Regions from separate parts of the Kurthia sp. YJT4 genome, predicted to be linked through region 1. Evidence: riboswitches for the same ligand, from Rfam matches in the RefSeq annotation. Region 1 holds a riboswitch; each other region holds the start of a gene.
What was found. Region 1 has a riboswitch for cobalamin ahead of metE (5-methyltetrahydropteroyltriglutamate--homocysteine S-methyltransferase). Riboswitches for the same ligand answer to the same signal wherever they lie in the genome.

Region 1 (11,113 bases):
TTGGTGTTCCTTTACTAATTAACTTTTTTGTACCAATAGGTAATTCGCCAGATTCAATATAATCAATTTTTGGCTTTACTGTTTTTTCAACAATGCGATTAGCTGTAAAACTGCTGATTAAATACTTACGTGGCATCCAACCGTATGATTTTGTGGAGTAAGAGTAAACATAAGCCCATGAACCACTTACTTTCTTCACCTTCACAACACTTTTATCTTGATAAACCTTTTTCAATTTCTTACTTGAAACTGCTGGTTTAGAGCGCAAACTTTGCGTATAAACTACATGCATTTTCTTGCCTGTGATCTTAGCAGCTGAATCCGTAATGTATGCGGTTAAGATAAAACCATCTACTTTTTTCCCGTTAATTTTTAAACCCAAAGATGGTAAGTACGTTTTTTCACCTGAATACTTAACAAAATTATTATAAATTGCTACAACATTTCCATAATGTTCATATTTATCTTTATAATAATATCCCTTTACAGCACCTTGTTTCCCTTGAACACAAGCCTCACCTTTACCAAGAGCATATTTAAATGTTTTGCCTTTTTTATAATTCACGCCCCATTTAGCATATGTTGTATCGTTTGTTTGCTTATCAATGACTAACGTACACTTATATTTTGCGTTATGTGCTGAATCATCATTTAATTCTGCACTTGCTGTTGTAGCGAAGGCTGACAACGTTAATACTCCTAACATTAAAGATGGGACAATTTTCTTACTTAGACAAACTTTTTTGGATTCCATTTATAATCACCTCTGACAATTATTATATAACAAAAGATTCAACAAAATATTATAACTTTATTATCATAAGAATATAGATTTTATTTTTTAATATAAAAAAGTGACGAGGTTTAATCCTCATCACTTCTCATCTATCTTGCTTCTTTTAAGCGGGCTTGCACTGCTTCCACCTTTGGCATACCGCCTTGTGCGCCAAACTTTTCAACAGATAAAGAAGCAGCGATATTCGCAAATTTAACCGCTTCTGTGATTCCTACACCTGTAGTTAGAGCATAAGCAAAAGCACCATTAAATGTATCCCCCGCACCTGTTGTATCCTTTGGTACTGTTTTAAAACCTTTCACAATCACATGTTTTTCACCATCATAGTAACGTGCACCATCCGCTCCTAGTGTCACAATTAGACGATTTGGATAACGTTCAAGCGCATTTTCTACATCGTCTTTAAAAATATCTGCACATTCTGTTTCATTTGGCGTGAAGTATGCGACACGGTCCATCCACTCTTCTTTAAAATTCTCTGCTGGCGCTGGATTTAACAGTACTTTTACACCTAATTCTTGGCACACATCAAGTGCGTATTCTACCGTTTCTTGTGGTATTTCTAATTGCATAATGACTAGCTCACTCTTGGCAATTTGCTCACGCGCTGCATCAATTGACTCCTTTGTAACATCGTGATTTGCACCAGGTACTACAATAATTCGATTATCTTGTTCGAATAAAATAATATTGGCAATTCCTGTAGCAGTGGATGTCGTCTCTACAAACTGATCTTGTACGCTTTCTACTTTTAATAAGTTTCGTAACACTTGTCCAAATGCATCATTACCTAGTGCACCTACCATATGTACATGCGCACCTAATCGAGCCGCTGCAACCGCTTGATTTGCTCCTTTACCTCCTGGAACAGTGTGAAAACTCTCCCCTAAAACGGTTTCTCCTTGTTTCGGAAATAGATTTGTTTCTACAACAATATCCATATTAATACTACCAATGACTGTTATCATATTTATTCTCCTTTAGTTGAATTTCTTTTTATTAAAATAGGTGCTACAAGTTGGTGACGTTCTAGAATATCTTCATTTTGCATTTGCTTCCATAAACAGCGAACAGCTCTTTGTCCAATTTGCGTAATTTGTTGTGCAACCGTTGTAATCGTAGGTGTCGTCCATTCTGTCATGCGAATACCATCATAACCAATCAACTGAATATCTTCTGGAATACGTAAATTCATTTGTTGAATCGCTTTTAACGTGCCAATTGCCATCGCATCGCTACTTGCAAAGATTGCTTCATATGTTCGATTTTGTAGTTTTTCAAGCACCAAAATTTTTGTCGCTTCCACTTCATATGCACTAATTACTTCTTCAATTTGTAATGTTTGTGCGCAAGAATAAAAGCCTGCTATTCGTTCATTTGCAACATCCTCTTCACTCGATGCTCGAATACATAGTACATTCTCTACGCCACAAGCCATCAAGTGTTGGCAAGCTATTTGACCTCCGAGGAAGTGATCCGTTTTGATTGTCGGAATCTTCTCTGATAAAACGCGGTCTACAGCGACCATGGGAATTTGCAACTTTTCATAGTAACTCGCTTCTATTTGCTTTGTCGCAATAAATAATCCTGCAATATACTGCTGTTGCAATTGTTCAATGATTTGTTTTTCTTTTTCATGTTCATTTCCAATATTACAAAGAATCATTGTAAAGCCGTATTGATAGGCTTGTTCTTCAATTTCTTTTGCTAACTCTGTAAAAAAAGGATTCGTAATATCTGGCACAAGCAAAGCCACCATTTGGCTTTTCTTCGTCGCAAGTGAACGTGCCATTTCATTAGGTCGATAACGCAGTAATTCGATTGCTGCGTGAATCGACTTTTTTGCCTCTTCACTCACATACCCGTTTTTATTTAGATAACGTGAAACAGTAGATGAAGATACACCCGCTTCCTTTGCTACATCTCGAATTGTCGGCATCTTTTCATCTCCTCTGAAACTCATATGGTACCGGTTCCACATAAATATAACGACTTCTTATCCTCATGTCAAACACCTATTTTTATATAAAAAGAAGGACTACGCCAATGCGCAATCCTTCCTTTTAAAGATTCTCTACCTGCTAATACCCCAAGATACAATAGGAGAAAATCAATAGAAGCTATAAATGTTTGGTAAAACGAATTAACGTGCTGACATACCGCCATCAACGATGAATTCTGAACCAGTTGAGTAGCTTGATTCTTCAGAAGCTAAGTAAAGAACTAAGTTAGAAACTTCTTCTGGCTCAGCTACGCGACCCATAGGAATCATTTTAGAGAATGCTTCAACTGCTGCTTTAGTATCTTCTTGAACAACCATTGGTGTAGCAATTACACCTGGGTGTACAGAGTTTACGCGGATGTTTTTAGGAGCTAACTCAAGAGCTGCTGCTTTTGTAATACCACGTACAGCAAATTTAGTATCAGTGTAACCTACAGCGCCACCAACTAAACCGTTAAGTGAAGAAATGTTTACGATTGTACCTTGACCAGCTTTTTCCATTGAAGAAACAACTGATTTGATACCTAAGAATACAGAAACTTGGTTGATTTCAACGATTTTACGGTAATCTTCTACTGAAGTATCAGTGATTGATTTAGCCATAGTGATACCAGCATTGTTTACTAGTACGTTTACTGGACCGAATGCTTCTTCAGCTTTCGCTACAACGTTTTTCCAATCTTCTTCGTTTGCAACGTTTTGTTTTACGAAAATAGCGTTTTCGCCAAGTTCTGCAGCAAATGCGTTACCTTTTTCTTCATTTAAGTCCGTAAGAACGACTTTAGCGCCCTCTTCGATGAATTTTTTTGCGTGTGCAGCTCCCATACCTTGAGCTGAACCTGTAATAATTGCTACTTTACCTTCTAAACGAGCCATTATAAAACTCCTCCTTAAAATCTTTCAGAAATAAACTACACTTGTAAATTAACAAACTTTCATGCATACTGTCAATAGAAAAGCGCTAAATATTTTAATAATAAACTATTTAATTTTAAATTAATTATAACACAACTTGTTCACACATAGCTTAATTTAGGTAATTATAAACTTTCTGTTAAATGGAAATAATGGCATAATGACATTATGAAAGGAATGATTTGATGTCTTCTTCACAAGATCGTAGAATTTTACGCACACAGAAAAAATTAAAAGCTGCACTCATCCATCTTTTAAAAGAAGGACATGATTTACGTTCACTTTCAGTAACGGAAGTTGCACAGCAAGCTACATGTAATCGTGTTACATTCTACTCTCACTATAAAGATTTAGATGACCTTCTTTGCACAATCTTTGATGATTATCTTACAGAACTACTAACCTACTTTAGAGAGAGTTACCAAGCACTGGGGAAAATTTCATCTACAGATGAGCGACTCCACTTAGCTATTTTTGAATATATTTATCAAAATCAATTCATTTTCTCTCTCATTATTAAAGGAGAGATGCTGCCTGGTTCTCAAAATCGTTTTTGTGACAGCCTCGTACAACTAACCGGTAAAGAGATTGCACTAAAAGATGACTTACCGATTGAGGTACCTGCTCTTAGTTACTACTCAACATATGCAAGTCTTGGCTTTTTTATTTATTGGATGAATCAAGATTTCAAAGAGAAACCGGAAGTCATGGCAAAAAAACTAACCTATTTGCAAAGCAAGGTGTTTCAAGAAGCTGAAGTCTTATAAAAGTATGATTGAACTACATCTCCAATTTTTAGATATGTCTAAAAATTGGGATGTAGTTTTTAAATGACTAAATATTCATCAGAAGAAAAGAGGATGAGAAAAAACATTTCATTTTTCTCTTTTAGAGTTCGCAACGAAAAACCGGAACCTCGCCATAGCGCGATTCCGATTTTTCATGCTCATATAAGATGATATTTTCACAGTTATATCCATCCTCTTCAAACTGAAGTACTACCTGAAAACCGTACAGAATTCTTCTTTTTCTCCGTTACATTAAGTCAGTAGCATGTGGATATAAATTCAAACTTCTAATCACTACTTTCCTATAAAATTTTCAGCTCAAGCTATTTTTGCTGAAGGTGGTTTTCTACACGTTCCTATTGGTTCACTTCTTCGTGTTTAAAATACATTACTTTTTTATTTCCTAACTTCTTTCTAATAATTAAATCTCTCAGATGAAATAGTTGTATATTTTTCTGAATATTTCTCTTTTTCTTTTTATTCTAATAGTTTTATGTTATAGTAATCTCTAATTACATAACGTGTAAGAAATGGTACTTATGAAAATAAGTTTAAATGGGAAGAGCGATGTAAATTCGCCACTGTCCCGCAACTGTAATTGGGAGTTTTTCAAACAACGCCACTGTTCTTTAATGGGAAGGCTTGAAAAATGTTGAGCATAAGTCAGGAGACCAGCCATCTTCTAGTACACACCAAATACCTACGTGGAGATAGGTGGTGTTCTGTGCGCATAGACGGGGAAATTATTCCTCTTTTTCAGTATGCATAGATAACGCTTCAGACTATTTCCTTTAAGAAATAGTCTTTTTATTTTGGTTTATGTAAATTCAAAAGGAGGTTTTTTATAATGACAACTGTATCAAGTACAACGATTGGATATCCATATATTGGTGAAAACCGCGAATGGAAAAGAACAGTAGAACAATTTTGGAATCAACAACTTTCAGAAAGTCAATTTGAAAAAGAATTAAAAAATCAACGCATAGCAAATTTACTAAAACAACAAGATAAAGGAATTGAACAAATAACAGTCGGTGACTTTACTTATTATGATCGTATGTTAGATTTAGCTTTTATGTTCCGTCTAATTCCCGAGAGATATCATACATTAGAATCAGAACCTTCATTGAAAACATATTATGCGATGGCACGTGGCTCAGACACAACAATTGCGTGCGAAATGACGAAATGGTTTAATACGAACTATCATTACATCGTTCCAGAATACGAACAACAAAAACTATCATTAGGACACAACTACTTACTTGATTTATTCAATGAAGCAAAATCTGTATTATCAACAACTCCAAAACCAACATTTATTGGTCCATACTCTTTTATTCAGCTAACAAAAGGCTATTGTGAAAAAACAGTCGCATCTTTTATTTTGCAACTATTACCACTTTACGAACAAGTAATTCAACAACTTGTAGATGCAGGAGCTGAATGGATTCAACTTGAAGAACCAATGTTCACGCAAGAGTTAGACGAAGAACAACTACAATTAATTGATGTGATCTATCAACAATTAGCTGATCATGTACCAGGTGCGAATTTAATGATTTCCACTTATTTTGAAGCAATTCCACAATACGAAAGAATTGTACAACTACCTGTAGCAGGTATTGGATTGGATTTTGTTCATGGATACAAAGATAATTTACAAGCAATCAAGCAATACAGTTTCCCAGGAAATAAAGTATTAGCTGCTGGTATTATTAATGGTCGTGATATTTGGGTCAGCCCTTTAAAAGAGGTCACACAAAAAGTTGAAGCTATCTTACAATTAGTTTCGCCAAAAGCATTGTGGCTACAACCTTCTTGTAATTTGCAACATTCACCTGTCACAACCGCTGCTGAAAAAGCATTGCCAACTGTCTTATATAATGCACTTGCATTTGCAGATGAAAAATTAGATGAATTGCGTCATATCACTTATTATATTCGTAATCAATCTTTTGAAACCCCATCTATAATAAAAGAAAATTTAATGGTTATTGAAAAACTTGCTACCGATGTATCTCGGAATAACTCGACTGTTGCACAAGAAATCAAACAACTTAACAAGAAAGATTTTAATCGTTCACAGCTTTTCGAAGAACGTATTATTACACAAAAAAACAGATTACACTTACCTGATTTTCCAACAACAACTATTGGAAGCTTTCCACAATCAGAAAAAATCAAAAAAATACGTTCGCAATGGCGTAAAAAAGAAATTTCAACAGAGCTTTATGAAACTCAATTACGTGCAGAAACAAATCGCTGGATTAAAATTCAAGAAGATTTAGATTTAGATGTATTAGTTCATGGTGAATTTGAACGAACAGATATGGTGGAATATTTCGGAGAAAAACTAGCTGGTTTTGCATTTACTAAAAAAGCTTGGGTTGTATCTTACGGTTCACGTTGTGTAAAACCCCCTATTATTTATGGCGATATTGAATGGCTTGAACCGATGACTGTTAAAGAAACAACAGATGCTCAAGAACAAACAGATCGTTTAGTCAAAGGAATGTTAACAGGACCGGTCACCATTTTAAATTGGTCATTTGTACGTGATGACATCGAACGTAGTAAAGTCGCTATCCAAATTGCACTTGCACTTAAAAAAGAGATTCTTGCACTCGAAAAAAGTGGTATCCAAATCATTCAAGTCGATGAACCTGCCTTACGAGAAGGTTTACCATTACGACAGTCGCGTCAACAAGATTACCTAGATTGGTCAATTAATGCATTTAAATTAGCTACAGCTGCCGTTCAACCAAGTACGCAAATTCATACACACATGTGCTATTGTGAATTTAATGATTTTATTGAACCGATTGTTGCACTAGATGCAGATGTTATTTCACTAGAAACTTCACGTAGTCACGGTGAATTAATTCACTCATTGCAACATACACCTTATCCATATGGTATTGGTTTAGGTGTATATGATATTCATAGTCCACGGGTACCGAGTATAGAAGAAATGTATACGATTTTAGAAGATAGTTTGAATATCATTCCAAAAGAAAGATTTTGGATTAATCCAGACTGCGGACTTAAAACACGTCGCGAAAAAGAAACCGTTGACGCACTAAAAAATATGGTAAGTGCTGCAAAGCAATTAAGAAGCCAGATTAAAAAACAACCTATTTCATTTTAACTCACCTCAATTTTTTAATATAAAATAATTTAAAACTAAAGAACCCTTAGAATGATTGAATTATGTATTATTCTAAGGGTTTTTACTTTTTATGCTTATAAATCTTTTGTATGCATCAAATTCTATCAATTTCGTAAAGTAATATGTACCATGCTAATCATTTTATTTGTACACTTTTTGTTTTATTTTAATTAGTGAAAATTGAACCGAAAGTATTAACTTCTTTAGTATAAAGTGGTATGGTTATGTATATTATTATTCCACGAGACAAGGGAGATTCAATGAAATATTTGTCATTAAAATCTAAAAGTATTTTATTTGCATCGATTATTACGATTTTAGTCTCTTTAATCATTACTTCCATTAACTACTACATGAATATGAATGCAACAGTGAGTCGTCTCTCTACAGATTCAGAACGTACGATGAAAGCATGGTCAAAAGAAGTATTAACATCGGATGTCGAAAAGCTTGTTGCAACACAAGATGAAGAACTACAAAAAAAAATGATTGCAAAATTTGATAAATTAGCCAATTACCAACCGCAAGTTGCTCAAGGCTATTTATTTGGTGTCGAGTTGCGTAATGGGAGTCAAACAAGTGTCATCTCAGGCCCAACATTCCTCATGGAAGCCTTTGAAAAATCAGACTTATTAATTGGTGACTTTTATACACAACCACAAGTCATTGCCGATGCCATTGCTGAGATGAAAATAACGAAAAAACAAACATACTCTAAAATTTATACCGATCGTTTTGGTACATGGATTACGGTCTTAAAGCCTTTATTTAATAAAGATGGTGAAATGTTCGCCTATTACGGAATAGACTTTGATGCTAATGCATATCTTTTAGGCGAATATAATAAAATTAAAACAACGATTATTATTTTAGTTGTTCTTTTACTTGTTGTTTGTTTAATACAGCTTATCTTTATGAATCGACTATTTAGACCGATTACGATTATGCAAAAGAAAATCGCTCGTTTGAACAAAGGGGATTATTCTGTTCGTTTAAAGGAAAGTGAAGATGAATTGGGCAAGTTATCCAAACAGCTAAACATCTTATTAACACAACTCGACGAACAACAGAAAAAACCTGTAAATTTATATGGTATGGAGCCAACAAACCTTGGTCAACTATCAAAACAATCTATGTTATTATCTATGGATATTCATTCTTTCTTAGAAAACGAAAAAGATTTAAACCCATATATTAGACGAGTACTATTAAAAGAAGAACAACATCAAAAAATCGCTAAATTAGCTAATCCATATATGATTTTATCACTCTCTACATGGTTAAATAGCATGAATTTAAGAGGACGGATGAATACTACAGAAAAAGAAATTCTATCCGAATTGATTCATATAGAAAAACCTAACCAAGATATTCTATACAAGGGTATTATTGCAATTATTCATAACCCAGTACTCTCTCAAAAAATTTATACAGCGATTTATAAAAACTTTTTTGAAATATCTAATCAACTATCTTAAAATATTAATTTTTCACTTACAGAACTTTGACTCATTAATTAGAGGAAAGTTCTTTTTTTGTGTTTTTTTAACTAAAAAATCATTTTATTGGCTCTTTGTCAAATGACGTTGGTGAGATTATTTAATAGAATAAAAGAGTCGGTTTTTTCGAGCGAGTTGTGTTTCATTTATGAAACGCAACTCGCTCTTTTCAATTTGAAATGAATGAAGATTCGCTGACGGTAGTTCGTGAAATTACGATACCCATAGGCAACACGATTTAAGACTTTGATTTTATTGTGGATGCCTTCAATTCTTCCGTTATTGAATGGATACATAAAACTATTTTCAATGGAACTTAAGTGATGCTTTAATGTGCGCATACTTCTTCTAAAATCGAGTGAAATTTCTTCGTGTAAAGGCTGTTTTAAGAGCGTTTGTAAGACGTTTATATCTTTGTCTTTCATGGCATTTAATAGGGATTGATACAGTGTATAATTGACTTGTAAACGTTCATCATAGTTCAATAATGTATCGACAACGGTCCTATCCGTCGTTTGCCCAAATAACCCAAACGGTTTATAAAGGGTATAGGTCAGGTCTTTTTCGTTTTTTAAAAGTAGTTTCCAATATCTTTTCAGCCGACGATATTTCTTCTGATCTTCGTTGTGCCCACGTCTAAAACCATTCATGACTTGGATTCGCAGTTGATTCATCGAACGACTGATCAATTGAACGAGATGGAATCGGTCGATGATGATCTTTGAAGTGACCCCTAAAAGTTAGACACGGTTATTTTAGGCAGCTTGGGTAAATTGAGTTCGGTATTGCACTGGACTCATCTTTAATTTTGCCTTCATGCGTTTCGTGTTGTAATAATTTATATATTTTTCAAGTTCCAATTTAAACTGCTCTACACTTTCAAATTCTTTTAGGTAAAGGAATTCGGACTTCATAATCCCAAAGAAATTCTCCATCACTGAATTATCGTAACAGTTACCCTTTCGAGACATACTTTGCACAATCCCTCTCGATTGAAGCGTGTGGCGATATTGTTTCATTTGATAATGCCATCCTTGATCCGAATGCATTAATAGCTGGTGGTCTTCTGGTAAACGTTCTAAAGCCTTATCTAACATGTCTGAAACAAGTGAAAAGGTTGGTCTAGAGCCAATCGTGTACGTGATGATTTCTCCGTTAAATAGGTCTAAAACAGGCGATAAATAAAGCTTTTCGCCAAATAATTTAAACTCTGTAATATCCGTTACCCACTTCTCATTTGGAGCTTCTGCTGTAAATTGGCGGTCTAAAATATTTGGGGCAATTTCGCCCACTGTGCCTTTATATGATTTATATTTTTTCATGCGGACAATACACTTTAAGCCAAGCTCTTTCATGATGCGCTGAACCTTTTTATGATTCACTTTTTGCCCACGATTCGCCAGCTCATCACGAATGCGACGGTAACCGTAACGACCTTCATGTTCATCGTAAATGGCTTGAATGTCAGCTTTTAAATCAGCGTCTGGGTCTGGTTGATCCATCTTCTTCACGATAGCGTAGTACGTACTGCGTTTGATTTTGGCGAATGCCACAAGCGCCTTCACCGAGTATTTATGCCTTAATTCATAGATGACCTTTACTTTGTCTTCTTTGGTGATTTTTCCTTGGCTTGAACTAAGGCATTCAACTTTTTTAAATACTCGTTTTCCATTTCAAGCTGCTGAATACGCGCTTGAAGAGCTTTAGTAGAGCCTTCTGCTAGTACGTTTTTAGGTTGTTTAGTCGATTCTTTTTTCATGGATTGACGCCCCTTTTTCTTTGGCTGAAGGGCATCCTCTCCTAAAGTTTCGAATTGTTTTTTCCAATTCTGTATCGATGAAGCACCTGCAATATTAAAGATCGCAGCTGTTTCATTAAAGGACGTACCATTTTCAGTCATATAGTTAAGTACGTCTAGTTTAAACGCTTTTGTATAGTTTG
Region 2 (8,778 bases), 570 kb from region 1:
CATGCATTCAATCCAGCAAAATTCGATACACTTTTTACACATGATGATGGCTTTTTTGCACAACAATTTTCTTTTGCAGGTCAGTATGGAACACATCTTGATGCACCGATACACTTTGTACGAGATACACGCTATATCGAGGAACTTCATCTTCAGGAGTTAGTACTGCCACTTATTGTTGTAGATATTACAGCTCAAGTACAAAAGAATCCAGGTCACACGGTAACGATTGAAGACATCCTCTCATTTGAGGATCAAAATGGCATCATTGAAGCCGACTCATTTGTCGCATTACGCACAGACTGGTCGAAGCGCTGGCCCGACCATGATATCTTTAATAATATTGATGAAGCAGGCGTGGCTCATGTGCCAGGTTGGTCTGTCGAAGTATTATCTTTTTTATTCAAAGAACGAGGCATTAAAGCGATTGGTCATGAAACATTTGATACAGATTCGAGTGAAGAATATCGAAAACATGGCTCATTAGCCGCAGAGTATTTCGTTTTAGAACAAGATACGTATCAAGTCGAACTTTTAACGAATTTAGATCAACTTCCGGCAAAAGGGGCAGTTATCTTTAATATCGTGGCTAAACCTGAAAAAGCATCTGGTTTTCCCGTACGCTCATTTGCGATTACACCGAATCAATAAAGGCTCATTTGTCTTAAACTATACAGACTCATTTGTCGTGGAAACACCTTGTCATCTCAAGGTGTTTTTTGTTTCAAAAATAATATTATTATGTAAACCAAATATTTTCGTTGAATTTTCAGAAAATGAGTTGACATCTTTTTTCATCTGTTATATATTAAGTACAACAAATGAAACTGTTATATAACAAAAGGAGAGATGTTCAATGGAACACTTTATGGAAGGTTATCAAATATATTGTCAGGCTTGCGAAAATTATGGGTTGGAGTCGATGAATTACCATTTATATGTCAAACAATTAACAGAGGAGCAATTGTATGCATTTAATGAGTATAAGAGAGACGCCACAATTCAAGAGATTAGCTAGGTATTAAACCTCTATTTTCCACTTAATGTGTAAAGTAGAGGTTTTTGTATGTCCTAAGACCTTCTTTTATGAAAAGTTATTTACTTTTTTTATAGAGTATGGAATACTTTCTATTAAGATAATTGAATATTCTTTCAGATGAGAGTGCTAGTTTTAGGCTAGATAATAGGGAAATTGGTGAAAATCCGATGCAGCCCCGCTACTGTAATATGGGATGAAATGACATATAAACACTGTGTTTATACGGGAAGTTGTCAAAGTAATGTGATCATAGAGCCAGGAGACCTGCTTTCATCATTCGTTTCAATCTTCGAGGGGTGGATTAGACGCACGTAAGTATAAATATTGTTACATAATTCTTCATGTCTTTAGAACGTGAGCTTTTCGTGTTAGCTAATCCTCCAAATCAAAACAATTTGGGGGTTATTTTTATGTTTAAATCAAAATGGGTGATTCCAGCAACATTATCAGCAGCTTTAGTCGTTTCAGCTGTACCAGCAACGGCTTTACAAGCAGAAGCAAAAGTACCTACAGTTAAAAAAGTTGATGTAGCGAATACATTAAAAGCAACATCGAACTATTATTATTCATTACCAGATGTATCAACACCAACTTACCAAAGTTCAGATGCAGTACTTAATTTTGCGCGTTCAAATTACGCTGTAAGTAAAGATTACTACACAACATTCTATAAAGATGTTGAACGTGAGTTAAAGAAGCAAAAAGGTCAATTTAGTGGTTCGCCAGGCGCATTATCAAAAATAATTTTAGCGATTACTGCAATCGGTAAAGATCCGAAAAATGTTGCGGGTTATAACTTAATTAACTTATTAGGTGATAAATTAGTAGCAGGTAAAGCAGCGAAAAGTTTATACATCACAGATTATTTATATGTATTACGTGCTTTAGAAGCGAAAGATTATAGCTTCCCAGCAGGTGCAAAATACGCTGATTTCTCACGTAAATCAATGGTGGATTATTTAGTAAGCACACAATTTGAAAATGGTGGCTTCTCTTGGGCTGAAGATGTTGAAAATGGCGTGAGTGTCGACATGGCTGCGATGGTGTTAAGCGCACTTGCGAACTATGATTCAGATCCAGCTGTCAAAGCGTCAATTCGTAAAGGTTTAGATTATATGTCAAGCCAATTAACGGATGTTGCAGGTTATAATCCATGGGGCGGTAATAGTGTCGATTCACAAGCTCAAGTGGTCATCGCTCTAACAGAGAATGGCATTAATCCAAAAACAGCACGTGCATTTATTAAAAATGGTCACTGGGCTGTGTCAAATATGTTATTAAACTTTGATGCAACAACAGGTGGTTTTAAAACAACACCAGATCAAAAAAGTCCACAACTCTTTGCAACAACAAGTGCAATGTTAGGTCTTGTTGCGTATGATCGTTATGCATCAGATAAAAATACATTCTTTGATTTAGCAGATGCAAAAGCTTCTTCTTTAAAGTATGATACAACTGCACCAAAATCATTAAGTGTTACAAAAGTGGCGAACACAACAAAAACAATTTCAGGTACGACAGAACCATATGCAACGGTTACAATCTATAATGGTTCGAAAAAATTAGCAGCAGTTCAAGCAGATGCAAAAGGTAAATTCTCATATCCAGTAAAAACTGCGTTCAAAGCCAATGCGACAGTGAAATTCTATGTAACTGACTTAGCTGGTAATAAGAGCAAAGCCATTACACAAAAAGTGGCTGATCGTTTAACACCCGCAACACCAAAAGTAAGTAAGCTTGTAAAAGGCGCTAAAAAAGTAACCGGATCAACAACAAAAGGTGCAACAGTATATGCGAAAATTGGAAACAAAACATATAAAGCAACTGCCAGCACAAAAACAGGTTCTTTCTCAATTAAAGTACCAACATTAAAAGAAAAAACAAAAGTAAAAGTGTATGCGAAAAAATCAAATTACACAAGTAAATCCGTTACAGTTACAGTAAAAAGTAAATAAGATTTACACATAGCGAATAAGGGTTGCTCTAAGATGTAAATCTTGGAACAGCCCTATTGCTATCTTAAAAGGAGGGACAACATGAAAAGTAAAATTATACTATTTGCGCTATCTGCAACCTTACTTTTAACAGGCTGTAAAGTGCAAACCGCACAGCAATATGAAAATGAGCAAGAGGAAGAAGCAAAAAAAGTCGTTGTTCTAAATGACGAAGAACAGAAAAAAGCAAAAGAAAAAGAAGAAACAAAAGAAACGGCGCAAGATGATAAAGGTTCTGTAACGAAAGAAGTGGCTGCTACATCTGAAAACGACACGACAACGTCAACGAATTCGTCCGTTTCTACAGTGGAGAAATCAACATCGACACCATCTCAAACACAAAAACCAGAAGCAAAAAAGGAAACAACAACATCTAATAATACCTCTAAAGAACAACCAACAAAAACAGAAAAACCAGTCAAAAAAGACGAACCGAAAAAAGAAACGACGGTAACGAAAAAAGAAACGACGGTAACGAAAAAACCAGAGACAACGACTTCTACACCGAAGCCATCGACACCAAAACCGTCAACACCTGAAAAACCTGTAGAAAAACCAGCGAAAAAAGAATATGCAACGATTACAATTGGCATGCGCACATTACTAAATCCTGATCATTATGAGCTATTACCGAAAAACCTACAAAGTGAAAAATATGTACCAGCAAGTGGTGTACTATTAAATAACGCAAAAATTGAAATTAAAGAAGGCGATACAGCTTGGGATGCCATTTCAAAACTACGTTCAAAATACGGTATTTATATTAATTACGAAAAAAATCCAATGTACGGTATTTATATTATCGGGATTAATCATATAAACGAAAAACAAGCAGGTTCATTAAGTGGCTGGATGTATACAGTTAACGGTGTAAAGGCACCTGTTGGCGTAGGTAATTATGAACTTGAAGATGGTGACCGCATTGAGTTGCAATATACAACTAATGGTGGAACGGACTTAGGGTGGTAGTTAGATGAAATCACTTCATGATTTTCACCCACTCGTTATTTTCAGTTACTTTTTCGCTGTTATTGGTTTAACGATGTTTTACATGCATCCTATTCTTCTTATGATTAGTTTTACGGGTGCAACTGTCACAAGCTTTCTTTTATTAAAGAAAAGTTTTTTGAAATCGATTAAATGGCTGCTTCCATTCATGTTGGTAGCAGCTATTTTAAACCCTTTACTCATTCATGAAGGCGAAACAGCGATTCTCTATATCAACGAACAACCGATTACAGTCGAAGCTATTGTTTATGGATTTGCTGCTTCTATCATGTTAATCGCCATTATCTTTTGGTTTAGTGCATTTAATGCGGTCATGACATCTGATAAATTTTTATATTTATTTACGAAAGTATCCCCTGCTGTGGCATTACTAATCTCATTAACGATGCGCCTTGTACCTCTATTCGGTCATCAAATTAAGAAGATTATGTATGCGCAACGTGCGATTGGCATGGACCCTAGTTCAGGTTCGGTTTGGCATCGTATTAAAGCTGGAACTCGTATTTTATCCATCCTTATCTCGTGGGCTTTAGAAAATGCAATTGAAACAGCTGATTCGATGAAAGCGCGCGGCTACGGATTAAAGGGGCGCTCAACTTTTTCATTATTTCGCTTTGATCGATTAGATGGGATTGCACTCAGCGGTATTTTCATTTTATTTATCATGCAACTGCTATGTAGCTATTTCGGTTGGAACGAATTCTACTACTATCCAACGTTCTCACCAATCGTATGGGACGGTTCGATGATTTTCATGACGATTAGTTATGGTATACTCGTGTCACTACCTATTTTTATTGAAGTACTGGAGGCATTCAAATGGCGCTCATTGAAATCAATCAATTAACGTTTAGTTACCCACTTGCAACAAAACCAACTTTAAAAAACATCTCTCTTGAAATTGAAGCAGGTGAATTCGTCGTATTATGCGGAACATCAGGATGTGGTAAGAGTACATTATTAAAGCATTTAAAACGTGAATTAACGCCACATGGTCAAATGTCTGGAACGATTCATTTCAATGGTGTCGCTTTACAAGACTTGCCTCAGCGTGAAGCAGCCAGTCAAATCGGTTATGTACTTCAAAAACCTGAACTACAAATTGTAACGGATAAAGTATGGCATGAATTGAGCTTTGGTCTTGAAAATCTGGGTTACGATTCTATGACAATCCGTCGTCGCGTTGCTGAAATGGCAAGCTTCTTCGGTATTCAAACATGGTTCCGAAAAAATACAACAGACTTATCAGGTGGTCAAAAACAGCTGCTCAATTTAGCGAGTATTATGGTGATGCAACCACAACTACTGGTTCTAGATGAACCTACATCACAACTCGATCCGATTGCAGCGAGTGAATTTATCGCAACACTTCAAAAGCTCAATAAAGAACTCGGTTTAACGATTGTGCTTGTTGAACACCGATTAGAGGAAGTATATCCGATTGCAGATCGGGTCATTATTTTAGATGCAGGTGAAATTATTGCAAATGATACACCCATTAAAGCGGCTACACGTTTACGTCATGTTGATGCACATCATCCAATGTTGCTTGGTTTGCCAACACCGCTTCGTGTACATCATGCACTCAAGCAATCAGATGAAACACCTTTAACGATTCGTGACGGACGCACATGGCTTGAAAAGCATTACGAAAAAGACCATAAACAAATTCAAGAAGCAGAGTCTTCTGGTGAAGTCGTACTAGATGTACAAGATGTATGGTTTCGCTATGACCGTCATGCAGAAGATTTAATTCGAGGATTGAATTTTCAGCTCCATCAAGGTGAATTTCTAAGTATTGTTGGTGGAAACGGGACGGGTAAATCCACAACACTCGGCTTAATAACGGGGCTATTAAAACCGCATCGCGGAAAAGTAACAATCTTTAACAAGCCACTTAAAAAATATGCAAAAAAAGAATTGTATCAAGGTATGATTTCGATGCTACCACAAGATCCAACAACATTGCTTGTCGAAAAAGAAGTGCAACTTGAACTCGCCATGATGTCAAAAGATCAAGCAGCTATTGATCGCGTAATTGACTTACTTCAAATTCGCCATCTACTTGCTCAACATCCATATGATTTAAGCGGTGGTGAGCAGCAAAAAGTCGCACTTGGAAAAGTACTACTTAAAAATCCAAAAATCTTAGTACTAGATGAGCCAACGAAGGGGCTAGACGGTGAATCTAAACAAGTATTAGCTCGTATTCTACATGACTTACAAAGTCAAGGGACATCAATTTTAATGGTGACGCATGATGTCGAATTCTCGGCTGAACATGCAACGTCTTGTGCGATGTTCTTTGACGGTGAAATCGTCGCAAAAGGAACACCAGCTGCCTTTTACAGTGGTAATCACTTCTATACGACTGCGACGAATCGTATGTGTCGTCAATTATTTGAAGATGTTGTAACGACAGAGCAGTTAATTGCACGTTGTCAATCTCTACAAGAGGTGATGACACATGTCTAAAAAGGTCATTTCACTCATTATCTTTTTTGTGATTATTCCTATTGGGATTTTAATTGGAGCGACTTTATTAGAAGATGGAAAATACAATTTAATCTCCATGTTTGTCATGGTATTTGCTTGTATTCCTTTCTTTTTATCATTTGAAAGACGAAAACCCGATGCGAGAGAAGTATTAATTATCGCAGTGATGTCGGCAATTACGGTGGCAGGACGTGCAGCATTCGCCTTTATCCCAGCATTTAAACCGATGACAGCGCTTGTTGCGATTACAGGCTTTAAACTTGGTCCAGAAGCAGGTTTTCTAACGGGTGCTGTATCTGCTGTTACGTCGAATATCTTATTCGGTCAAGGTCCGTGGACACCTTTTCAAATGTTCACGCTTGGTATTCTCGGCTACATTGCTGGATTACTCGGTAAAACGAACTGGATGGAATCAAAAATCTCATTACTGTTTTACGGGATTTTCTCAGGTATCATGTATTCGATGCTCATGGATATTTGGACGGTTTTATCGCTTGGTAACGGCTTTAGTTGGATTGTGTATGGTTCTAAAATCATCACAGCGATTCCATTCACTATTACGTATATGATTTCAAATGTCATTTTCCTGTGGTTACTTACAAAACCGATTGGTGACAAGCTAGAACGGTTAAAAATTAAATACGGGGTCATGCAGACGACCTAAATTAAAAGAGTAGCGTAGTAATCGCTGCTCTTTTTCAATTTTCAGGACAACTATTGAATACAGGACTTCATTTTTCATATAATGGAGTAACAACACTTTAAAGGAGGTTTTGGTATGAAAAGGTTATTATTGGCGGCAAGTTGTTGTCTAGGTCTCGTTATGACATCTTCCATAAGCGCTGCTGCAGAAGAAGTCATCATCTCTACACCACATCAAGACGTAGTTGATATGAAGAAACAGTTACCGAAAAACGCTGAAATATTGCCAGATTTACAACTCATCTTAACGGACCTTACAACAGCTGAACAGCGTACTTTTCACCAAGCTTTCCCAGATAGTACGATTGAAAAAAATACAGCTGTCACATTATTAAATGAACCGACGAAACCAACGTGGAATTTATCACTTCTACGTATTCCTGTCACACCTGCATCACTTTATACAGGGAAAAATGTGAAAGTAGCTGTTATTGATACCGGTGTAGCGACAATACCGAGTTTGCAACACGCCATCAAGCAACGCCTCGTATTTGCACCAGACGATCCGAATACAACTGTGAATGAAGCAGATTCGATTGACCGCGGTCATAACGGTTTAGGACATGGCACACTCGTTACGTCGATTATTGCTGCTAAGCCGTATCTACTTAATGGATTTTCGCAAGGGATTGCACCCGATGTTCAAATATATGCTTTAAAATATGCAGATGGCACAAAAAGAGGCTCTGCTTTTGATATTGTACGTGCGATTCAGTGGTCAATTGATCATCAAATCGATTTCATTAACTTATCTTCTGGCCTGCCTAATGATTTAACAGCACTACATCAAGTCATCCAAAAGGCAAATAAGGCAGATATCTTAATGATCGCTTCTACAGGCAATGATGGTTACTATGAAAAGGTTCGTTATCCAGCAAGTTATAAAGAAGTGGTCAGTGTTGGGGCGATTAATCGTTATCAAGATATTAGTAGTTTTTCAAATCATCAAGGACGGGTTGATTTTTTAGCACCTGGTGAAGATGTACCAGCGATTAACCGTTCTGGTACAGTGAGTTATGTAACGGGTACGTCTTTTGCAGCACCGCATATTACAGGATTACTTGCTTTATTAAAAGAACGTTATCCGTACAGTTCAAGTACGCAACTTGTTCAAAAGTTAAAACAGATGCAAAAAGAGAAGCCCTATCCGATTTTAGCGATAAAAGCACCTGTACCACTAGATAGAAAGCCCGTCATCTCAACAAGAAAAGTGACGGATCATGAAGCTTCTTTTTCACTAACAAATCGTAAAAAAGAAGACGTTATCGTATTACAAAATGAACGCGTGATTCAGCGCAGTAAAGCTAATAAATTAACCTTAAAAAACCTTCCTGCAAATAAAAAGCTAACTTTTTCATTCCGTTTTGTAAATGCTGACGGAGATTTTTCGGAAGTGGTCACGACAACGATTCGAACAAAGAAAGATATCACAAAACCACAAGCTCCAAAACAGCTAACGGCTGATTTACTACCAACAGGACAAGTAAAATTAACGTGGAAGCAGTCGCGTAGTAAGGATTTTTTAAAAAATATTCTTTA
Region 3 (11,113 bases), 210 kb from region 1:
CGACATCTGGATGACGTTCTTGCATCAATGTCATCAAGTGAATGAACGTACTAAAGAGCATTGGGTCGCCCTCTGTTACGAATGCTACGTCTTTTCCTTCCGCAATACGCGCATATACTTCATCAACTGCTTTATTCCATTCGCGGTCTAATGTTTCCTGATGCTTTGTCATTGGGAACACAAGCCCAAGCATCTCCTTATCCATGCCATTCACATAGACATCAACAATGCGCTGTGCGTAACTTTTTTTGCCCTTCATTTTCTTTGGATAGGCAATGACCGGTGACTCTTTCATCACACGAAAAGCTTTCACTGTAATTAATTCGGGATCTCCTGGACCTACCCCTAAGCCGAACAATGTTGCCATCTTAATTTTCCCCCTTGCTCGCTGTAATAATAAAGATTGGATTGAGTGGAACAAAACGTGTCATATCCAAAATCGGCTTACTACGTGCGATTTGCGCTTGGATAATATGTACGTGTAGACCCAATTCTTTAAAAATCTCAACGGCCTTCGCTAAATTTTCAATTGTTGTCGCATTTAAAACGATGCGCCCACCTTCATTTAAGCGTTCTGAACAAATCGTCAATAAATCACGAATATTTCCGCCTGTACCGCCTAAAAAGACCGCATCTGGATTCGGAAATTCGTCTAAACGCTCAGGTGCTTTCCCATGAATCGCCGTCACATCTACACGAAATTTCTTCTGATTTTCAAGACAGTTTGCTAAATCAGGCTCATTCTTCTCAATCGCATAGACTGCTCCTTCTTTTGCAATACGTCCTGCTTCAATCGCCATCGAACCTGTGCATGTGCCAATATCCCAAATAATCGAATCTGGCTTCACATTTAATTGTTGAATGGATAACACACGAATCTCTTTTTTCGTAATCAGCCCTTTATCTGGCTTGCGCTGTGAAAATTCCTCATCTTCAATACCAAGCGGCCATACATGCGGTGTTTCCTGTGCGATTAAAATGACCACATTCAGTGGCGAAAACGCTGCTTCTTTCATCTCTTCTAATGTGAAATGACGACAGCGTTCCTCCACACCTTCTAAATTTTCAGCGACAAAAGCACGATATTCATGGAAGCCAAAATCAAGTAAATACTGTGCAATGGCATTCGGTGAATTCACTTCATCTGTTAAAAGCGCCACTTTCTTTTCACCATTCATCTTTTGAGCAAGACCTTTTATTGAACGCCCATGCAAGCTAATCACTTTTGCATCTTGCCAGCTCGTTTGACAACGTGCAAATGCAAGTTGAACAGAACTCACATGCGGATAAATCTCTAATGGCATTTTGTTCGAAAGATATTGTCCAATTCCGTAAAAAAGAGGGTCGCCTGAAGCTAGTACGACAATGTTACCTGTAGCTGCTTGAATCTGTTCCACAACTTGTTTTAAACCGCCTTTAATGACGATTTTTTGTCCTTCATATGTATCGAAAAAGGCAAGAACACGCTCACCTGCGACTAATACATCACTTTGTTCAATCCATTCGGTTGTTTGTTGGTTTAAGGTAGCTTTTCCCCCATCACCAATCCCGATTAATTTAATCGATGCTGTCAATTTGTTCAGCCCTTCCTAATTGCTCGCCCTTCATTGAATAAATGTAGGTACTCACATTGATGTTTCCTTTCACATGTTGAATCGACGCATGGCAACACGCCATGCAAAGACGATCAAAAAAGGCTTGATAGCCATGTTCTAGCATAATCTCGCCTACTTGCGAAGCCGTATTCGCATGCCTCACTTCTTCTTGTAATGCGGGCGGTACACCACTCTCTGCTGCAAGGTCTGCTAAAAACTCAAAGTTAATTGGCGCGCTTTTCGAGTGAACCATCATGACCCCTTGTGCCACTTTTGAGAATTTCCCCATCATACCGACCAATGTCACTTGCGGAATGTCATGTATTTTACAGTGCTTCAATGCATGACCGACAAAATCACCCATCTCAATAAAACATTCTTCAGCTAAATCAGGAAAAAGCGCCATCGCATAGCGCTCACTCCGTCCACCTGTCGTTAAAATCAAATGTTTTTGTCCTGCTGCATGTGCAACACTAACAGCTTCAGCAATACTCGCCATATAAGCTGCACTTGAAAACGGTACAACGGTTCCTCTCGTTCCTAAGATGGAAATACCACCGACAATTCCCAAGCGACCATTCAATGTCTTTTTCGCCAACTCCTCACCAGCTGGAACCGAGATGACGACTTTCACACCTCGCTTCACGCCGAAATGTTCGAGTGTCTCTTTCACAACTTCCTCTAACATTTTACGCGGTACAGGATTAATCGCTGCTTCTCCAACAGGCACAGGAAGCCCTGGTTTTGTTACACGTCCCACACCGACACCACCATCTAAAACGATGGCATCACCTTCAATAAAAGATACAGTCGATTCAATCAGTGCTAAATGCGTCACATCAGGATCATCTCCTGCATCTTTAATCGTGCCACAACGAACAGCCTCTCCTTCTCGTACGGTATGCTCCATCGTAAATGTGGCATATTTTCCAACCGGTAAAAAAATCGTCACCGATTCTTGTTCTTCACCCGAAAGTAAAGCAATTAGAGCTGCTTTCGTTGTTGCAGTGGCACATGCGCCTGTCGTATAGCCATGGCGCATATCTTTCGGGTCTTTTTTCTTCTTCTTTTCCATTAGTCTTGGCGATCAGCTAAAATCGAGATCGCATTTAGTGCCGCAACGGTTACCGTACTACCGCCTTTACGACCTAAATTCGTAATGAAAGGCACTTCTGTCACTTTCGATAATTCCTCTTTTGATTCAGCTGCTGACACGAAACCAACCGGCATACCAATGATTAAATCGGGCTTTGCAATTCCTTCACGAATGAGACGAATCAGTTCTAGTAGTGCAGTTGGTGCGTTCCCAATCGCATAAATACCACCTTCATGTAAGCGCGCTGCTTTTTGCATCGAAATAATCGCACGCGTCGTATTATGTTCCTTCGCCATTTTCGATACATCTTCGTCTGCAATGTGACAATATAGGTCGCCACCATGTTTTTGGAATCGTTTACGACCTGAACCACTTTGAATCATCTGTACATCTGCAATCACAGGTCGTCCAGCACGAATCGATTCAATACCTGCACGAATCGCATCTGGATGAATAATGACACTTTTTCCTAATTCAAAATCGGCTGATGCATGCACGATACGACGAATAATTGACCACTCATCTTCTGAATAATCATGCGGACCATATTCTTCTAAAATCGTTTCAAAACTATATTCATAAATACGGTTCGGCTCTACTGTTAAAGGTGTGAAATCCGTATTAAAGTTGTCGGTATTAATAAATAATTCTTTTTCTTGTTGCTCATTTGTCATGATCAAATGCCTCCTATAAATTGCTCAATATCATCAAAGTTACGGAACATATTCGGATAATCCATTTTCGGACGTGCAATCAAAATCACTTCAATTCCAAGTGCTAAAGCTGTCGTGATTTTTTCATCAACCGAACCAACCTTCCCGCTCTCTTTCGTAATCATCAATGTCGTATCGTATTGTTTGTATAACGCCGTATTTAGCTCTGCTGTAAACGGTCCTTGCATCGCAATAATCTGCTTTTGCGGTAAACCAAGTGCTTCGCATTTTTCCATATTGTCAATGCGCGGTAACATGCGTGCGATTAATGTAATCTCTTCTTCACCAAGTAAATGCTTCGTGAAAATCTGTAGCGTCTTACTCCCTGTCAGCAACATCACATTCCCTTTACGCTTTTTCGCTTCAAGCGCTGCTTCTTCATATGTTTCAACAACTGTAATCAAGTCATTTTCATAATCTTCAGACATCCGTTCGTAGCGACAATACGGGACACCTGCTAACTGTGCCGCTTGTTGTGCGTTTTTTGATGCTTCTTCTGCATAGGGATGACTTGCATCGACAATGATTTGATCACCGCGTGCTGTCACTTTTTCAGCCATCTCTTCTGCTGTTAAGCGCCCGACATGTGTCGCAATTCCCTCTGCTTGTAAACTCGCAGCCGCTGAATCCGTCACTACTGTTGCTAAAACATCGTGATGGTTATTCAATCGAACAGCTAGCGCACGCGCATCACTCGTTCCTGCTAGAAAAAACATTATTGATGCACTTCCTTATGGTCGTGCGCATGGTCATGACTGTGGTTGTGGTCATGATCGTGATGATGGTGGTGATGCCCATGATCATGGTCGTGGTCGTGATGGTGATGATGGTCGACAAATTCAGATGCATTAATACGATATGTACACGTATCGCAGTTCATTTTCACATCGCCAGCTAATGCCTCTTCAATACGCTCAATTACTACTTTTTCAAGTAATGAATGGTAGCCAAAGTATTCGCATAATGTAATATCCATATCGTATTCCGTATCATAGCGCGCTTTCCAATCAGTCATGCGCTCCATTAAGATACCTGTAAATAAGAAGTACGGTAGCATATATACTTTTTTCGCACCTAATTTTTCACAACGCGCAATCCCCTCATCCACTGTTGGATAGGTCACACCCATAAATGCAGGCTCTACATTACGCACACCAATTTGCTCTGACAATAAGCGCGCGATTTTATAAACATCACTATTTGAATCTAAATCACTACCGCCGCGTGCTACTAATAAGACCGTCGTATCTTCATCTTGTTCGTCTTTTACAAAACCACTCTCTGCTAAACGGTACTCTAAAATATCAATTAAACTTGGGTGAATGCCTAATGGACGACCATATGTAATCGATACATGTGGATACAATTCTTTCGCTTCATCAATCGCCATTGGAATATGAATTTTTGAATGCCCTGCTTGTAAAAGCATAATTGGAATCGTAATAATTTTTTGTGCGCCGCGCTCGACACACGCCTTCATTCCCTGTGCAATATTTGGACTTTCAAATTCTAAAAAACATGTTTCCACTAATAATTGTTCTGGTAATTGCGCTTCAATACGCTTTGCAAATTGACGTACTTCTTCATTTCCTGCTGGTAGACGACTACCATGACCTACGATTAATACTGCTGTTTTCATCTTCAACACTCCTAATCCCCACAAGGTGCAGGGGCAATTTTGATTTTTGGTGTGAGATCTTGATAAATAAAGTTTCCAATCTTCTTCACACGTTTAAAATATTTGAATAAGCGCTCATTCGGATGCGCATTTGCTTTGTATTCTTGAATAATCGATTCTACAAGAGGTACTAACTGTTCTTTGTCTAGTCCCTCAACTACAGGTTGACCCGGGTGCGCTGTCCGTCCGACAGGTTTTGCGCCGATAAAGACATCGAATGCACCTTTTCGGTAAACAATTCCGATATCATCCATCACTGCTTTATAACAAGCCATTCCGCAGCCATTAAAACCAATATTTAATGTTTTCGGTAAGCTCATTCCACCAAATGCCTCTTGCAGTGCATCTGCATATGGAATCGCATCGGCTTTTTCACCGTCACAGAAATCACATGCCTTCATTTTCACAACATCGCCAACCGGTGCGATTATGAGACCGACTTCTCGCAAACGATCGGTAATACGTTCAGGTGATGTGGTTGGAATACGAAGAATAAATTCATGGTCTGGCGTATATTCCATCGAACCTTTTTCACCAACTACTTCAGCCAATACAAGCATTTGCTGTGGTGTAATCTTCTTATTCGCTACGCCTGGGCTGACCGCAAACTCGAAAATTGCCTCCATCTTCTGGTGAACATATTGTTTCGGTTCAACAACGGTTCCACCAAGATAGCCAAGCACTTCCTCTGCAAGTGCTAACGTATCTACTTCAAGCTTTTTCGGCTCCACTGTAGCAATTGCTTGTGGCTCGTATGACTTTCCTGTTTCCTGATCCATCGCCCATGGTTCTGCTTCTTTTTTCAAACGCTGATGTGGCTTTAACGGTTGTTTTTCTTCACCAAGTGTATATTTACGCTGATAACCACGCGGTGTAATCATCTTCCCGTCATACATGAATGTCGACGAATTCCCAATGACAACGGTCGTCAACATCCCAATATCGTGTTCCAACATATCCTGTAATGTCGTCATCTGAATTTGCTGCGTCTCACGATAAGCACTTTTCACTAGACCTACAGGCGTATCTGGATGACGATACATCAGTAAAATGCGCTGTGCTTCCGCAATTTGACGTGTACGACGACCACTTTTCGGGTTATAAAAAGCAATAACGAAGTCTGCCATCGCAGCTGCTTCAATTCGTTTTGCAATTAGATCCCATGGTGTTAAATGGTCACTCAAACTAATCGTACAAGCATCATGCATGACGGGTGCGCCTAGTAATGATGCACATGAATTAATAGCTGAAATTCCTGGCACAATCTCAATCGGTACACCTGTTTTCTCCGTCCAACCTTGTTCAATTAACACTTCGTACACAAGTCCTGCCATACCATACACACCTGCATCGCCACTTGAAATAACGGCAACAGACTTACCTGCCTCTGCTTGTTTTACTGCTTCTTGCGCACGCGACACTTCTTCTGTCATCCCTGTACTAATTACGGCTGTCGCTGTAATTAAATCTTGAATCAAATCGACATAGGTTTTATAACCGATGACAACGTCACATGATTTTAATACTTCTACTGCACGATTCGTAATATGCTGAAAGTCTCCAGGACCGAAGCCAACGACATACAATTTTCCTTGTTGTGTCATTAAACTTCCTCCTTCACTTTTGAAATCCCCTTAATCGCTGGTGTATCTTCATTACGAACGAACGCGCCATTTTCAAATGTAATACGCGGTACAACCGTTTTTTGCTCGCCTGCAAGTTGCGCTACAAAGCGTGTCGCTTCTTCTTCCGACGTAATGCTATACCAATCGCCCTTTGGATAATGCACAACGACACATGCATCTTTACAACGTCCATTACAACGTGTACGTGATGTATGAATTTGCTCATCCAAGTTACGCGCTGTAATTTCTGCGCGAATTTTTTGTGTAATTTCTTCTCCCTCTTTACGCATGCAGCTACTACCATTACAAATTAATACGTGTGATTGCACACCATTCAAATTCCAAGTTGTCATGTCTAACATCCCCCTCGTATGTATCCGAACGATCCGCTTTTGCGCAAACAAAAAACCTCTATTCTAGGCGAATAGAGGTTGAACATCCTAAAAATTGGCATAGCGAAATAAGCGTAGCCCAACTACTAGTTTGTCCAAATCTCTTCCCACCGAAAAGTTTGTCCGATTTTAGAAGCAGGTTTCCTGACTCAAGTGTATCCGAACGCAGTCCCTTCTCAGCAATTCGCCAATGGATCTGACTGTTTCGACACTTATACAGTAGCGGGGGCTGTAATGGCATCTCACCATTTTCCCTTTTAACCTAAAAAATAATAGGCACTCCTAAAATACAATCGTTATATGTAATTTCAAAATCTTGGTTATAATCATAACCATAATTTGTCTAACTTTCAAGACACTTTTCTGAAAATTCATTTTGATAGAATATTATTAAAGTTTATTTACCTTGAAAAAACACTGAAATCTCTGCATTTATCCAGTATTCTTACATAAAAAATTTTTGTTAAAAAAAATACGTATTGTCAAAATTTAGCGTTTTATGATAAGCTTTTTTAGAAATATCAAATAATTTTAACGATTCGATGGTGTAAGTTGCTTGTCGCACTTACTTAAAAGGGAAATCGGTGTAAATCCGATGCTGTCCCGCAACTGTGAAGCGGAGTGTATAAACGATATGCCACTGTTCAATGAACGGGAAGGTGTTGATACATGATGAGGCGAAGCCAGGAGACCTGCCACCGAAGATTGATTTCACCCTACGAGGATAGGCGTATGAAAGACAGCTTTCTTTGCTATGTCTTTTTTAACCTATTCTATATTGTAGAATAGGTTTTTTTGTGCACATTCTCAAAGAAAAAGGAGGACGTTTGAACGTGTTGAAGAAATTATTAAAGCTAGTTTATTTTTTACCCTTTCTCTTAATCGTACCAAATCGTGCGAATGCGATGCACATTATGGAAGGCTTTTTACCGATTGAGTGGGCGATTTTCTGGTGGGCCATCTCCCTACCGTTTATCATTATGGGGATTCGTTCGATTCGAAAAACTGTAAAAGAACATCCTGAAACGAAGATGATGCTTGGATTATCTGGGGCTTTCGCTTTCGTCTTATCCGCGTTAAAAATCCCATCGGTTACAGGTAGTTGTTCACATCCAACAGGTGTCGGCTTAGGTACTGTATTATTCGGACCACTGGCGATGAGTGTTGTCGGTTCAATTGTGTTACTATTCCAAGCATTACTACTTGCACATGGCGGTCTTACAACACTTGGTGCGAATGCTTTTTCGATGGCAGTCGCTGGTCCAATTATCGCATGGTATGTATTCAAAGGCGCTCAAAAAGCAGGTTGGTCATTCTCCGTTGCTGTCTTTTTAGCCGCAATGCTTGGTGATCTCGGTACATATACTATTACATCATTCCAATTAGCACTTGCCTTCCCATCTGAAGCGGGTGGCATGCTTGCTTCATTCGCAAAATTCGCAAGTATTTTCTCATTCACACAAATTCCACTTGCGATTAGTGAAGGTTTATTAACGGTCATTGTTATGAACTTCTTACGAAAATACAATGTGGCAGAGTTACGTATGTTAAATATTTTCACGAAGAAAAAGGAGGCAGCTGAATAATGAAAAAGAATCTATTCTTCCTTTTCATCGTCATCGCCCTTGCCATCTTCCCTTTATTTATTCAAAAGGGTGCTGAATTTGGCGGTGCGGATGGTGAAGCAGAGGCAGCCATTACCGAAATCGACAAAAGCTATGAACCATGGTTCTCGAGCATTTGGGAACCACCAAGTGGCGAAATCGAAAGTTTATTATTTGCACTACAAGCGGCAATTGGTGCAGGTTTTATCGGCTACTTCTTCGGTTTAATGCGTGGTCGTACGAAAAAAGAAAAGGTTTCGCATGATTCCAATTGATCAATATGCTTATACGAATCGTTTAAGCAACGTACATCCTTTAGAGAAGATGGTATTGGCACTGAGTTTTTTGCTATTCGCTGTCATCACAAAGGATGTACTTATTTCACTCATTACGTTTTTCGTAATGAGTACTTTTATTTTATTTGCCGCTAAAATACCATTATCACTCTATTGTAAATTACTTCTTTTGCCGGGTTTCTTTTTGCTAACAAGTATTTTTTCGATTCTTATTTCATTTACAACGGCCACACTTCCCCCTCACTATTGGAGTATGTCATTTGGAAGTGTTCAACTTTTTATCGGAAAAGCGAGTGTCGATACAGCGTTTCACCTTTTTTTCTCGGTGCTCGCAAGTATTAGTTGTCTTTATTTTATTGCACTGACAACGCCGATTAGTGCTATCACATATGCGATGCGTCAATTAAAAATACCGATTATTTTTATTGAACTATGTGAACTCACATATCGCTTTATTTTTGTCTTTTTACAAAGTATGCAGGCCATTTATGAAGCCCAGCAATCCCGTCTTGGCTATCAAAAAAAGCGCCGCTGGTTTCAATCTGTCGGTTATTTAGTGACGGCCATGTTTAAAGATGTTTTTCGACGTTCAAAACAACTTCATGAGGCGATGGCTTCTCGTTGCTACAACGAAGATATTTCAAGCCATTATGTAACGTACCAAACCGAACGCAGAAACTGGCTTGGTATTGGCGTTAGTTTATGCCTACTCGGCGCAGTTTATCTAGGAGGTTTTTATTTATGATTACATTTGACCATGTATCGTACCAATATCCTGACGGTACAATCGCATTACACGACCTATCATTCACGTTACCGCAAGGAAAAAAAATTGCACTACTTGGCAATAATGGTGCGGGAAAATCGACACTATTTAAACATCTGAATGGCTTATTTCAACCAACGACAGGTACGATTTTCATGGAAGATACGCCGTATCAATACAACCGAAAAGGACTTCAAGCATTACGTGGACAAGTTGGTATCGTCTTCCAAGATCCAGACGCACAGCTCTTCTCTGGAACGGTTGAACAAGACATCGCATTTGGCCCAACCAACCTCGGCTGGTCTTCTGACAAAATACATGCACAGGTTGAACACGTAATTACGCAACTTGAACTCGAATCATTACGAAAAAAGCCCATTCACTTTTTAAGTTTGGGACAGAAAAAACGCGTGGCGATTGCAGGTGTTCTCGCAATGGAACCACATATTTTAATTTTAGATGAACCATCTGCTGGACTCGACCGCTACTATGCCAATCAAATTATGAAACATTTGAATGACTTTCATACGGAAGAACGGACGATTATTTTATCGACGCACGACGTAGACTTCGCATATGAATGGGCTGACCTCGTACTCGTTATGCAAGACGGACAGATGACGTATATGGGGGATCCTGTCGCCCTCTTTGAAGAACAGGCGATTTTACAAGCTGCACACTTAGAACGCCCGTTACTCTTTGAAGTAGCGAAAGAACTAGGCATTCAGAACCTCGCCGACTACCCGCGTAGTCGTGTACAATTATGGGAGAAGATGAAACGACAAACCATGCTCGTGTAGGAGGTACAGAGAATGCAGATCCAAACATATGTCTATGATGAAGAAAATCAACCACAACTGCTTCATCAGGCGCATCATGTCCGTTTACAGGGTGGCTTTTCAAATGCTGAAGGCTTTCTCACCATTCAAACAGCTACCAAACACCTCTCAACCGAACATGCACCCGATGAATTACATACACTCTGGCAATATATCGTAGATGGTTTTGCTGAATGTATAGAACGCGGCACAGCAGAAAGATATTTTCCAAATACACCGGTTATGATCAAGATGGAACAACAACGTGCACGTATGATTCGCTGCACGATCGACGAACAAACAGTGGAAGCAGAAATGAATGTATGGATGGAGGCGTTATATGAAGCAGGTATCGCTTGGTGCGACTGGCTAAATACACACACGCACAGCGCCATCGCAAGCAATCTCCATACACAACTCGAACAACTCAAAAAAACCACTATATGACGAGATGTAGTGGAGGTGAAAAACTTTATATGAGTATTTAATAAACAAGCCGGTAAATCGTATTGATTTACCGGCTTGTTTTG

Region 2: another riboswitch for cobalamin. It lies ahead of QN089_RS07645 (Ig-like domain-containing protein); the one in region 1 lies ahead of metE (5-methyltetrahydropteroyltriglutamate--homocysteine S-methyltransferase).
Region 3: another riboswitch for cobalamin. It lies ahead of QN089_RS05835 ((2Fe-2S) ferredoxin domain-containing protein); the one in region 1 lies ahead of metE (5-methyltetrahydropteroyltriglutamate--homocysteine S-methyltransferase).

Annotation. Positions count from the first base shown of each region.
Region 1 is NZ_CP126689.1:988,491-999,603, reverse strand. Features, by position in the region: gene QN089_RS04780 (hypothetical protein) at 1-688, opposite strand, end outside; gene rbsK (ribokinase) at 886-1,764, opposite strand; gene QN089_RS04770 (LacI family DNA-binding transcriptional regulator) at 1,767-2,735, opposite strand; gene QN089_RS04765 (glucose 1-dehydrogenase) at 2,940-3,674, opposite strand; gene QN089_RS04760 (TetR/AcrR family transcriptional regulator) at 3,899-4,480, shown strand; cobalamin riboswitch at 5,016-5,195, shown strand; gene metE (5-methyltetrahydropteroyltriglutamate--homocysteine S-methyltransferase) at 5,349-7,652, shown strand; gene QN089_RS04750 (HAMP domain-containing protein) at 7,934-9,151, shown strand; gene QN089_RS04745 (transposase) at 9,319-9,885, opposite strand; one part of gene QN089_RS04740 (IS3 family transposase) at 9,928-10,829, opposite strand; one part of gene QN089_RS04740 (IS3 family transposase) at 10,829-11,113, opposite strand, start outside.
Region 2 is NZ_CP126689.1:1,556,393-1,565,170, reverse strand. Features, by position in the region: gene QN089_RS07655 (cyclase family protein) at 1-651, shown strand, start outside; gene QN089_RS07650 (transcriptional regulator) at 857-1,018, shown strand; cobalamin riboswitch at 1,144-1,325, shown strand; gene QN089_RS07645 (Ig-like domain-containing protein) at 1,450-2,994, shown strand; gene QN089_RS07640 (DUF4430 domain-containing protein) at 3,076-4,002, shown strand; gene QN089_RS07635 (energy-coupling factor transporter transmembrane component T) at 4,007-4,888, shown strand; gene QN089_RS07630 (ABC transporter ATP-binding protein) at 4,861-6,516, shown strand; gene QN089_RS07625 (ECF transporter S component) at 6,509-7,201, shown strand; gene QN089_RS07620 (S8 family serine peptidase) at 7,316-8,778, shown strand, end outside.
Region 3 is NZ_CP126689.1:1,199,846-1,210,958, reverse strand. Features, by position in the region: gene cobI (precorrin-2 C(20)-methyltransferase) at 1-367, opposite strand, end outside; gene cbiE (precorrin-6y C5,15-methyltransferase (decarboxylating) subunit CbiE) at 369-1,574, opposite strand; gene QN089_RS05860 (cobalt-precorrin-5B (C(1))-methyltransferase) at 1,558-2,670, opposite strand; gene QN089_RS05855 (precorrin-8X methylmutase) at 2,670-3,365, opposite strand; gene cobK (precorrin-6A reductase) at 3,368-4,123, opposite strand; gene QN089_RS05845 (sirohydrochlorin chelatase) at 4,120-5,043, opposite strand; gene cobJ (precorrin-3B C(17)-methyltransferase) at 5,055-6,686, opposite strand; gene QN089_RS05835 ((2Fe-2S) ferredoxin domain-containing protein) at 6,686-7,060, opposite strand; cobalamin riboswitch at 7,217-7,398, opposite strand; cobalamin riboswitch at 7,626-7,813, shown strand; gene QN089_RS05830 (energy-coupling factor ABC transporter permease) at 8,005-8,685, shown strand; gene QN089_RS05825 (energy-coupling factor ABC transporter substrate-binding protein) at 8,685-8,978, shown strand; gene cbiQ (cobalt ECF transporter T component CbiQ) at 8,965-9,744, shown strand; gene QN089_RS05815 (energy-coupling factor ABC transporter ATP-binding protein) at 9,741-10,565, shown strand; gene QN089_RS05810 (hypothetical protein) at 10,578-11,030, shown strand.